DNA from 3 places in the Actinomadura sp. 6N118 genome. Region 3 is predicted to be linked to each of the others. Evidence: riboswitches for the same ligand, from Rfam matches in the RefSeq annotation. Region 3 holds a riboswitch; each other region holds the start of a gene.

Region 1 (3,267 bases), on a different contig from region 3:
GCCAAGATGTCCCCGTTCAAGATCGCCTCTTCGCTCACCGAAGAGGACATAGCGACCCTCCACGACACGATCGTCACCACGCTGCGCGACGCCGTGGAGCGCTCCCGCGGCCTGGAGGCACAGGATCTCAAGGGTGAGAAGAAGACCGGCCTGCGCGTGCACGGCCGTACGGGCGCGAAATGCCCTGTCTGCGGCGACACGATCCGGGAGGTCTCGTTCGCCGACTCCTCGCTGCAGTACTGCCCCACTTGCCAGACGGGCGGCAAACCCCTCGCCGACCGCCGCATGTCGCGGCTCCTCAAGTAGCCCCCCAGGGCAGGCAGCCCCAGGGCAGGTAGCCCCTAGGTCATGTAGTCCCCAGGTCGGGTCCAGGGATGGCGACGGGCCCCGGTCGCGCGCCGACCGGGGCCCGTCTCGAGCTGACAGAGTCCGAACGGGGTGGACTCGTCAGCCGTTCTTGGGAACGCCGCCGAAGAGCGGGGCGAGCTTCTCCCAGCGGGAGAGCTCACAACCGTCAGTGCGGGTGAACTTGGCGTCTACAGGCTTACCTTGCCATGTTCCCTTCACGGTGGCGATCTCGGGGCCACCAAAGATCTTCGTGCACATCTGGCCGGCGGGCGGGGGTTGGAAGGGATCCTTGGCCTTGGCGACGGCCGTGCAGGCTTGTCCCGCCTTGGGGTGATCACCTCCAGCGGGGTCGCAGGACAGCGTCCAGGTCTTGGCGGCGGCCTTGGCGGAGGCCTTCACCTGGACGGTCAGTGTGTCCTTGGGGGTGCCGGAGGAGCCCGAGGGCGAGACGGACGTCGTGGACGAGGATTCACCGGGGCTGCTCGTGGCCTTGTCTGAGCCGCAGGCCGCCATTGAGATGACCATGGCTAGGCCGGGCGTCGTGAAAAGGAGCGTCCGATACCGCATGGGTGATTCGACGCGGGTGGGTCTCGCGCGGTTCCATGGAGGCGTGATGATTTTCGGGGATGACGTCCCGGCCGTGGACGCGGCCGACGTACCGGAGGGCGCATACCTTCTCGATGTCCGTGAGCAGTACGAATGGGACGCCGGGCATGCGCCGGGGGCAGCGCACATTTCGATGGCCGAACTGAGTGACCGCGCCGGGGAGATTCCCCGCGACCAGGACGTGTACGTGATCTGCCGGTCCGGGATGCGGTCCGCGCAGGTGACCGTCGCGCTCAATCAGGCGGGCTGGCTGGCGAAGAACGTCGACGGGGGCATGAAGCGCTGGGCCGAGGCCGGGCGCCCGATGGAGGGCGGCGCGGACGGGCCGCCGCACGTGGCCTGATGTACGATTCGTCCCGTTCTATTCCAGTACCCCACCGCGGGAGCTCGGGCCGACCGGGCTGAGAGGGCGACACGTCCGTTCCGAACGGGCAGTTCCCAAAAGGGCACAGGCGTCACCGACCGCATGAACCTGTCCGGGTAATGCCGGCGTAGGGAGTGTGTGTCCCGATGACGTCTGTCGTAAAAGAACGCCCTCGTAACGAGGTTCCGTACACCCTCGACGAGCCCGCGCCCAAGGTCCTCAGCTTCTGGGACCAAGGTGCCTTCTGGGCCAACCTCGGGGTCAGCCTGTTCGCCTTCTCCGGCGCTTACACCGTGCTGGCCCCCGGGGCGGACGGCAAGCCGACGCTGTCCATCATGGCGGGCATCGTCGCGATGATCGTCGGCACCGCGATCGGCGGGCTGATGCTGGGCCTGTCCGCGGCGCCCGGCGCGATCACCGGCCAGCCGGCGATGGTGCTCCTGCGCGGGCTGTTCGGTGCGCGGCTGTCGTACGTGCCGACCGCGCTCAACATCGCCCAGCTCATCGGCTGGGGCACGTTCGAGCTGATCGTCATCGCCGACGCGGCGCGGGCGCTGTGGGACGGGGTGCCGCGCTGGACGTACGTGATCGCGGCAGGTGTGCTCACGACGGTCCTGACGATCTGGCCGCTCGGCTCGGTCCGGATGTTGCGCCGGTACGTGACCGCCGCGGTGATGATCGCGCTGGTGTACTTCTACGTCCAGCTGGTGCGGGAGCCGCTGCCCGATCTGACCGAGGGGTCATGGGGCGGGTTCTGGATCGGCGCCGACGCGGCGCTGGCCGTCTCGATCTCGTGGGTACCGGTGGCGGCCGACTACACCCGGCACGCGCGCACCGCCCGCGGCGCGTTCGGCGCGGCGGCCGTCGGCTACTCGGCGACCCAGATCATCGCCTACATCCTCGGCCTGCTGGCGCTGGCCCTGGTCGCGGGCGACTCCACCAAGGTCTTCGACCCGTTCCTGGGCGTGACGCTGGGCGTGCTCTTCTTCGCGGTCTTCGTGCTGCGCGAGGCCGACCAGTCGTTCGCCAATGTCTACTCCACCGCCGTCTCGATCCAGAACCTGGTGCCCCGCGCCGACCGGCGCGTCCTGTCGATCGCGCTCGGCGCGCTGATCACCGGCCTGGCCCTGCTGCTGAACATCGGCGACTATGCCAGCTTCCTGTCCCTGATCGGCTCGGTGTTCGTGCCCATGCTCGGCGTGCTGGCGGTGGACTTTTTCCTGGGTCAGGGCAGGCGTTCATGGGCGAAGCCCACCTGGTCGCCGCGCGGGGGGCGTGGGGAGTCGTCTCCTCTCAAGGAGCAGAGCCGGCGTTCAGGGGCGAAGACCTCTTCCTCGGCGGGCGGGGGGCGTGGGGGGTCGTCCTCCCGCGAAGAGCAGGGCCGGTGGGACACGTCGGTCTCGGCGCCGTCTCGCTGGGGGATGATCGGTGCCTGGGCGGTCGGGTTCGTCACGTACCAGCTGATCAATCCGGGCACGGTGAGCTGGTGGGCGGGCTTCTGGCACGACGTGCAGGAGGCGATCGGCTTCAGCACGCAGAGCTGGATGAGCGCCTCGCTGCTGTCGTTCCTGGTCGCCGGTCTGGCCGCGTTCCTGATCGGGCGGGTCGCGCGGGGCGGGGGCGGCCGGGCGGCCGGGCGTTCCGAAGGCAAGATCGACTCTTCGGCCGCCTGAACGGGTGGCGGACGCGCTGGACGACGAAGGTTTGCGGGCAAAGTCCCCGTCAGGTGGAAACGTTTCGGCGGTGGTTGTCCGGCGCCAGTGCAAGATCCGGTGGCACGATACAGACGTGCAGCTTTCGGTCCACGATCCGATCCTCCGTGCGGTCATCGAGTGCGCGGCCGATGCGATCGTGGCCGTGGACCACTCGTTCCGGGTCACGGTGTGGAACCCGGCCGCCGAGCGGATGTTCGGCTGGCGAGCCCAAGAGGTGCTCGGCAAGGTGCCGCC
Region 2 (3,267 bases), on a different contig from region 3:
CTCGGTGCCCCGGTTCTCGCTGAGCGCCTCGACCGGGGTGCCCGGCAGCGTGTCGTCCGCGGTGAACAACCACCGCAGCGTCGCCACGTCGTCGAAGCCGGCGTCGGAGAGCAACGTCAGCGTGCCGGACAGACCCTTGATGACCTGGCCGTCCTTGATGAACGCCGCGGGGATCGCAGGGCTCCCCTCCCGCCTCACGGCCAGGAGCCTGCGTTCGCTGAGGAGCTGCTTGGTGCGGTTGACCTTGATGCCGAGGCGATCGGTCGCCTCCACGAGGGTGAGCCACTCGCCCACGAGGGCATCGGTCTGGGGATCGAGAGCGTTGTCGACGGTTGCGTGCATCTGCGTCACGCCACCTGCCTACCACGCACGCCGATCCGTCAAACCATCAGACTTTCACCGCCTGGCGAACGGGCACGTCGGGGTCGGCGACGGCCCCGGAGTCGACCGGCGTCCCGGCCGCGATGATCCGCCGGGCCTGTACCAGGTCACGCGGCCTGTCCACGGTCAGGATCGCGTCCAGGCGGTCGCCGGTGAGCCAGCACACGGCCCACTTGTCCGCCGCCGGATCACCTCGGAAGACCATGCGTTCGGCCACCGGGTGGTACCCCGCGTACTGCACCATCTTGCCGAACTGCTCAGACCAGAAGTACGGCGCCGCGTCGTAGCCCGCCTCCTGCCCGAGCAAGCTCGCGGCGGCGACTTCGGGGGCGTTGAGGGCCGTGTCCCAGTGCTCGACGAGCAGTCTCCGGCCGTACCGTCGCGACCACCAGGCGGCACAGTCGCCGACCGCGACGATCTCGGGACGGGCGGTGCGCAGGGACGCGTCCGTGACGACCCCGCCCTCGATCTCCAGCCCGGAACCCGCCAGCCAGCCCACCTCGGGCCGGACGCCGACGCCCACGACGACCTCGTCGGCCGCCACATGATCGCCGTCGGCCAGGAGGAGCCCTCCGTGCTCGATGGCCGCCACCTTGACGCCGGTGCGGAGGTCGATCCCCGCCTCGGCGTACCAGCGCGCGGTCAGGCCGCCCACCTCCGGGCCGACCGCGTTCGCCAGCGGCGTGTCCGCGGCCTCTACCACGGTGACCTCGCAGCCCTTCTTCGCGGCGGTGGTCGCGACCTCGGCGCCGATCCAGCCCGCACCGACGATGACGACGCGGGCGCCCGGGGTCAGTCCGGCGCGCAGGCGGCGGGAGTCGTCGAGGGTGCGCAGCACATGCTGGGGTCCGTCGCCGGGCAAGGTGATCGGGGTCGCGCCGGTGGCGATGACGAGCCCGTCGAACGGCAGGTCGCCCGCGGTGGTCTCCACGGTCCCGCCGCGTCCGGCGTCCAGCCGCAGCGCCGTGGCCCGCTCGCCGAGCAGCAACTCGCAGCGGAGCCCGTCCCAGTCGGCGTCGACGGTGGTGTCGTCGACGTCCCCGGCGAGGACGGCCTTCGACAGTGGAGGCCGGTCGTACGGCTTGTGCCGTTCGGCTGAGATGAGGGTCAGCTCGCCCTCGTACCCCTTGCTCCGCAGGGCCTCCACGGCCCGAACGCCTGCCAGCCCGCCGCCTGCGACGATCACCCTGTCCATGAAGGCAAACCTTAGTCGGCGCACCACGAGGGCAAATGGACGGGTGTCCAGACATATGCGTACATGCAGGAAGACGTACCCTGGAAGGGATCGCGGGAGTCCGGTTCGACCGGGCTGAGAGGGTGGCTGAGGCCGGTGGCGAGACACCGGCCGCATGGGCCGCCGACCGCCAGGACCTGATCCGGATCATGCCGGCGAAGGGAGCGCGAATGGATGTTGTGATCATTGGTGCCGGGGTCATCGGCCTGGCCACCGCGTGGCGTGCCGCCGCCCGCGGCGCCGCCGTCACCCTGGTCGACCCCGACCCGGCGAGCGGATCCTCCTCCGTCGCCGCCGGGATGCTGACACCCGTCAGCGAGCTCACCTACGGCGAGGAACCGCTGCTGCGCCTCGGGCTGGCCTCCAGGGAACGGTACGCGGCGTTCGTCGCCGAACTGGAGGAGCAGACGGGCCACGACACCGGCTATCGCACCGACGGCATCCTCGAGGTGGCCTTCGACTCCGACGATCTCGGCTACCTCGACGATCTGCGGCGTTTCCAGGAGTCGCTCGGCATCCCCATCGAAGCGCTCACCGGCCGCGAGTGCCGCAAGGCCGAGCCGATGCTCGCGCCGGGCGTGCGCGGCGGGCTGCTGGCGCCCGCAGACGGCTCGATCGACCCGCGGCGTCTCACTCCGGCCCTGCGCGCCGCAGGCGAGAAGCTGGGCGTACGGCTCGTACGGCAGCGCGCCACCAGTGTCCTCGTCGAGAACGACACGGCCGTAGGCGTGCGCCTGGAGGACGGCTCGGAGGTCCGGGCCGCCAAGGTGCTGCTGGCCGCCGGGCCGTGGTCGGGCGACATCGAGGGCCTGCCCGCCGGGATCGTTCCAGCCGTACGGCCGGTCAAGGGGCAGGTGATCCGGCTCCGCACCCGCGTGCCGTTCCTGCGGCGTTCCACCCGCGGCCTGGTCAAGGGCTCGTCGATCTACCTCGTGCCGCGCGCGGACGGGGAGATCGTGATCGGCGCCACCCAGGAGGAGATGGGCTTCGACACCCGCGTCACCGCCGGCGGCCTGTGGGAGCTGCTCCGCGACGCCCGCGAGCTGCTGCCCGGCATCACCGAGCTGGAGTTCGCCGAGGTCACCGCCGGCCTGCGGCCCGGCTCGCCGGACAACGCCCCGGTGATGGGCCCGACCGCGCTGCCCGGCTTCTTCGTCGGCACCGGTCACTTCCGCAACGGAATCCTGCTCACCCCGGTCAGCGCCGACATCCTCACCGAAGTGCTGCTGGACGGCACGGTGCCGGACGTCGGCACGCCGTTCACTCCGGATCGTTTCGAGGTGGTCCCATCGTGAAGGTCATCGTCAACGGCGAGGCGCGCGAGCTGCCGGAGGGCGCAAGCGTCGCCGAGGTGGTCGCCACCGTCACCACGGCCGCGTCCGGGGTGGCCGCGGCGCTCAACGACGAGGTCGTCCGCCGGTCCGAGTGGGACGCGACGACGGTACGGGACGCGGATCGGCTTGAGGTGCTGACCGCCGTGCAGGGAGGTTGACATGAGCGGAACCGCAGTGAACGAGAGCGACCGGTTGGTCATCGGGGGCGCGGAGTTCGGCTCCCGCCTGATCATGGGGACCGGCGGGGCGCCGAGCATGCACGTGCTCCGGGAGGCGCTCACGGCGTCCGGCACGGAGCTCACCACGGTCGCGATGCGC
Region 3 (3,267 bases):
GACGGTCAACTCGGATGACCCGTCCTATTTCGGCGGTTATGTGGGTGACGTCTACGACGCGCTGGAGGCCGAGCCCATGCTCATGATCGGCCTGGAGGAGCTCCGGCAGCTGGCGGCCAACTCGTTCGAGGCGGCCTTCCTGTCCGACGAGGAGCGCAGGGCCTACCTCAAGGAAGTCGAGAGGTACCGCTGGATGTGACGGGCTCGTTGGTGTCCGGCGGGGTCATCGGCAGGGTGGCGGTGACGGCGAAGCCGCCGTCCTGCCCACGGCCGGTCTCGACCGTCCCGCCGACGCTGCGGGCCCGCTCGGTCATGCCGACGATGCCGAATCCCTCACTGGCTCCCTCCCTGGCCCCTTCCCCGGCGCTCTCGCCCGGCCCGCGGCCGTCATCGTTCACCGTCAGCTGGAGTTCGGCCTCCCCCCGGACGAGGCGGACCTCGACCGTGCGGGCCCCGGCGTGCTTGATGACGTTGGTCAGGGCCTCCTGCACGATCCGGTGCGCGACGATCCCGACCTCGGGGGCGGGCTCTCCTTCACCCACGTCCACCAGGCAGGCGTCGAGGCCCGCGGCCCGTGCCGCGTTCACGAGCTCGCCGAGGCCGTCCAGCCCGGCCGCCAGCTCGCCCGGCACCCCGGGTGCGTCGGCCCGCCGCAGGATCTGGAGCGTGGCGCGCACCTCCGTGCGCGCGTCCCGGCAGGTCGCGGCGATGGAGTTGAGCGTCCCGGCCAGCTCCGCCCGGTCCAGTGGCCGGTCGCCCGCCACCTGGTGCGCCGCCGCCCCGGCCTGCACGCCGATCACGGTGATGGTGTGTGCGAGCAGGTCGTGCAGGTCGCGGGCGATGCGCAGGCGTTCCTCGGCGACGCGCCGCAGCGCCTCGTCCTCACGGGTGCGCTCGGCGGTCTCCGCCCGTTCGAGGATCGCCGCCATCCGTGACCGTTGTACCCGCCATGCCTGGATCCCGATGATCACGGCGAGGATCGCTTCCAGCGCGCCGATCTGCTCCAGGAAGCTGCGCCCGCCCGCGCGCATCGCGAACGTGACCGCGCAGATCGTCAGGATCACGCACACCGTCGTGAGGACCGCCCTGACCCTGCGGCCCAGAAAGGCGTAGGTGACCAGCGCGAGCACCTCGGCGGGCACGATCGCGTGATGCTGGTAGCCGATCACGTGGAAGGGCAGCACGAGCGCGGTGAAGGCGAGCAGCACCGCCCCCGGCCATCTCCGCCGCCACACCAGCGGCACGTGGAGGGCGATCAGCAGCAGCACTCCCCCGGCGTCCAAGGGCCGATCCTGAGGCCACTTCAGCGTCGCCGCGAGCGCGCCTCCCGCCAGAACGGCCGCGATCAGGCCGTCCACCACCTCCGGCCGCAACCGGCGCACGATCACCACGTTCCATACCGTAACGGAACTTCCCCACGGCATCCCGCCGGGTCCGTTCGGATCAGGCCATACATCACTGGCGGTGGTTGCGGCAACGGGGGGACGGCGGGTTAACGTCGGGCACGACAGATCGCGGGGGCCCGGCGAACCGGGCTGAGATAGCGGCTGAGACGGCCGCTGACCGCTGGAACCTGACCGGGTAATGCCGGCGTAGGGAGAGATCGAGTCGTCATGAACGACACCGCTGTTTCACGTGCCCGCAAGACGTATCTCCAGGGATCGCGCCCGGACCTGCGGGTGCCCATGCGCGAGGTGCCGCTGACCAACGGCGACACCGTGGTGCTGTACGACACCTCCGGGCCGTACACCGATGCCGCGTACGAGACGGACGTGCGGCGTGGCCTGCCCGCGCTTCGCGCCGAGTGGATCGCCGAGCGCGGCGACACCGCCGAGTACGAAGGCCGTGGCCCCCGCCCCGAGGACGACGGCCGCAAGTCCACAGATCCCTTGCGGGACCAGGCGGCCTTCCCGGCGCGCAGGCCGCGCAAGGGGACGGGAGCGCCGGTGACGCAACGCGCGTACGCGCGGCGCGGGGAGATCACCCCCGAGATGGAGTACGTGGCGCTGCGCGAGGGCGTCGCGCCGGAGTTCGTCCGGGACGAGCTCGCGGCGGGCCGGGCCGTGCTGCCCGCCAACATCAACCACCCCGAGATCGAGCCGATGATCATCGGGAAGAACTTCCTGGTGAAGGTCAACGCCAACATCGGCAACTCGGCGGTCGCGTCGTCCATCGAGGACGAGGTGGAGAAGATGACGTGGGCGACCCGCTGGGGCGCCGACACCATCATGGATCTCTCGACGGGCCGCGACATCCACACCACGCGGGAGTGGATCCTGCGCAACTCGCCCGTCCCGGTCGGCACGGTGCCGCTCTACCAGGCTCTGGAGAAGGCCGGCGGCGACGCGGCGGCGCTGAGCTTCGAGGTGTTCCGCGACACCGTGATCGAGCAGGCCGAGCAGGGCGTCGACTACATGACGATCCACGCCGGGGTGCTGCTCTCGTACGTGCCGATGACGGCGCGCCGCAAGACCGGCATCGTGTCGCGGGGCGGGTCGATCATGGCGGCCTGGTGCCTGGCCCACCACGAGGAGAACTTCCTCTACGGCAATTTCCGGGAGCTCTGCGAGATCTTCGCCGCGTACGACATCACCTGGTCGCTCGGCGACGGGCTGCGCCCCGGCTCCATCTACGACGCCAACGACGAGGCGCAGTTCGCCGAGCTGCGCACGCAGGGCGAGCTGACCAAGATCGCGGCCGAGTACGACAACCAGGTCATGAACGAGGGCCCGGGCCACATCCCGATGCACAAGATCAAGGAGAACGTCGACCGCCAGCAGGAGTGGTGCGACGAGGCCCCGTTCTACACGCTCGGCCCGCTGACCACCGACATCGCGCCCGGCTACGACCACATCACCTCGGCCATCGGCGCCGCGATGATCGGCTGGTACGGCACCGCGATGCTCTGCTACGTCACGCCCAAGGAGCACTTGGGCCTGCCGGACCGCGACGACGTCAAGGCGGGCGTGATCGCCTACAAGATCGCGGCGCACGCGGCCGACCTGGCCAAGGGCCATCCGGGCGCGCAGGCATGGGACGACGCGTTGTCGGACGCCCGGTTCGAGTTCCGCTGGGAGGACCAGTTCGACCTCTCGCTGGACCCGGACACCGCACGGTCGTTCCATGACGAGACGCTGCCCGCCGCTCCGGCCAAGACCGCGCACTTCTGCTCGATGTGCGGCCCGCACTTCTGCTCGATGAAGATCACGCAGGATGTGCGCCGGTACGCGGGCGAGCAGGGCCTCGGCGAGTCCGAGGCGCTGGCCG

What was found. A riboswitch is a leader RNA that binds a small molecule or an ion and turns the genes downstream of it on or off. The one in region 3 is predicted to bind thiamine pyrophosphate.
Region 1: another riboswitch for thiamine pyrophosphate. It lies ahead of ACH34W_RS22825 (purine-cytosine permease family protein); the one in region 3 lies ahead of thiC (phosphomethylpyrimidine synthase ThiC).
Region 2: another riboswitch for thiamine pyrophosphate. It lies ahead of thiO (glycine oxidase ThiO); the one in region 3 lies ahead of thiC (phosphomethylpyrimidine synthase ThiC).

What each region holds. Positions count from the first base shown of each region.
Region 1 covers NZ_JBIRAZ010000008.1:289,856-293,122, reverse strand. The annotation lists gene ACH34W_RS22840 (Fpg/Nei family DNA glycosylase) at 1-306, shown strand, start outside; gene ACH34W_RS22835 (SSI family serine proteinase inhibitor) at 448-861, opposite strand; gene ACH34W_RS22830 (rhodanese-like domain-containing protein) at 965-1,297, shown strand; TPP riboswitch at 1,324-1,470, shown strand; gene ACH34W_RS22825 (purine-cytosine permease family protein) at 1,465-2,991, shown strand; gene ACH34W_RS22820 (PAS domain S-box protein) at 3,107-3,267, shown strand, end outside.
Region 2 covers NZ_JBIRAZ010000002.1:502,622-505,888, reverse strand. The annotation lists gene ACH34W_RS06180 (Rv2175c family DNA-binding protein) at 1-342, opposite strand, end outside; gene ACH34W_RS06175 (NAD(P)/FAD-dependent oxidoreductase) at 389-1,576, opposite strand; TPP riboswitch at 1,659-1,796, shown strand; gene thiO (glycine oxidase ThiO) at 1,786-2,910, shown strand; gene thiS (sulfur carrier protein ThiS) at 2,907-3,107, shown strand; gene ACH34W_RS06160 (thiazole synthase) at 3,109-3,267, shown strand, end outside.
Region 3 covers NZ_JBIRAZ010000013.1:206,653-209,919, reverse strand. The annotation lists gene ACH34W_RS31565 (adenosine deaminase) at 1-199, shown strand, start outside; gene ACH34W_RS31560 (sensor histidine kinase) at 168-1,391, opposite strand; TPP riboswitch at 1,505-1,618, shown strand; gene thiC (phosphomethylpyrimidine synthase ThiC) at 1,614-3,267, shown strand, end outside.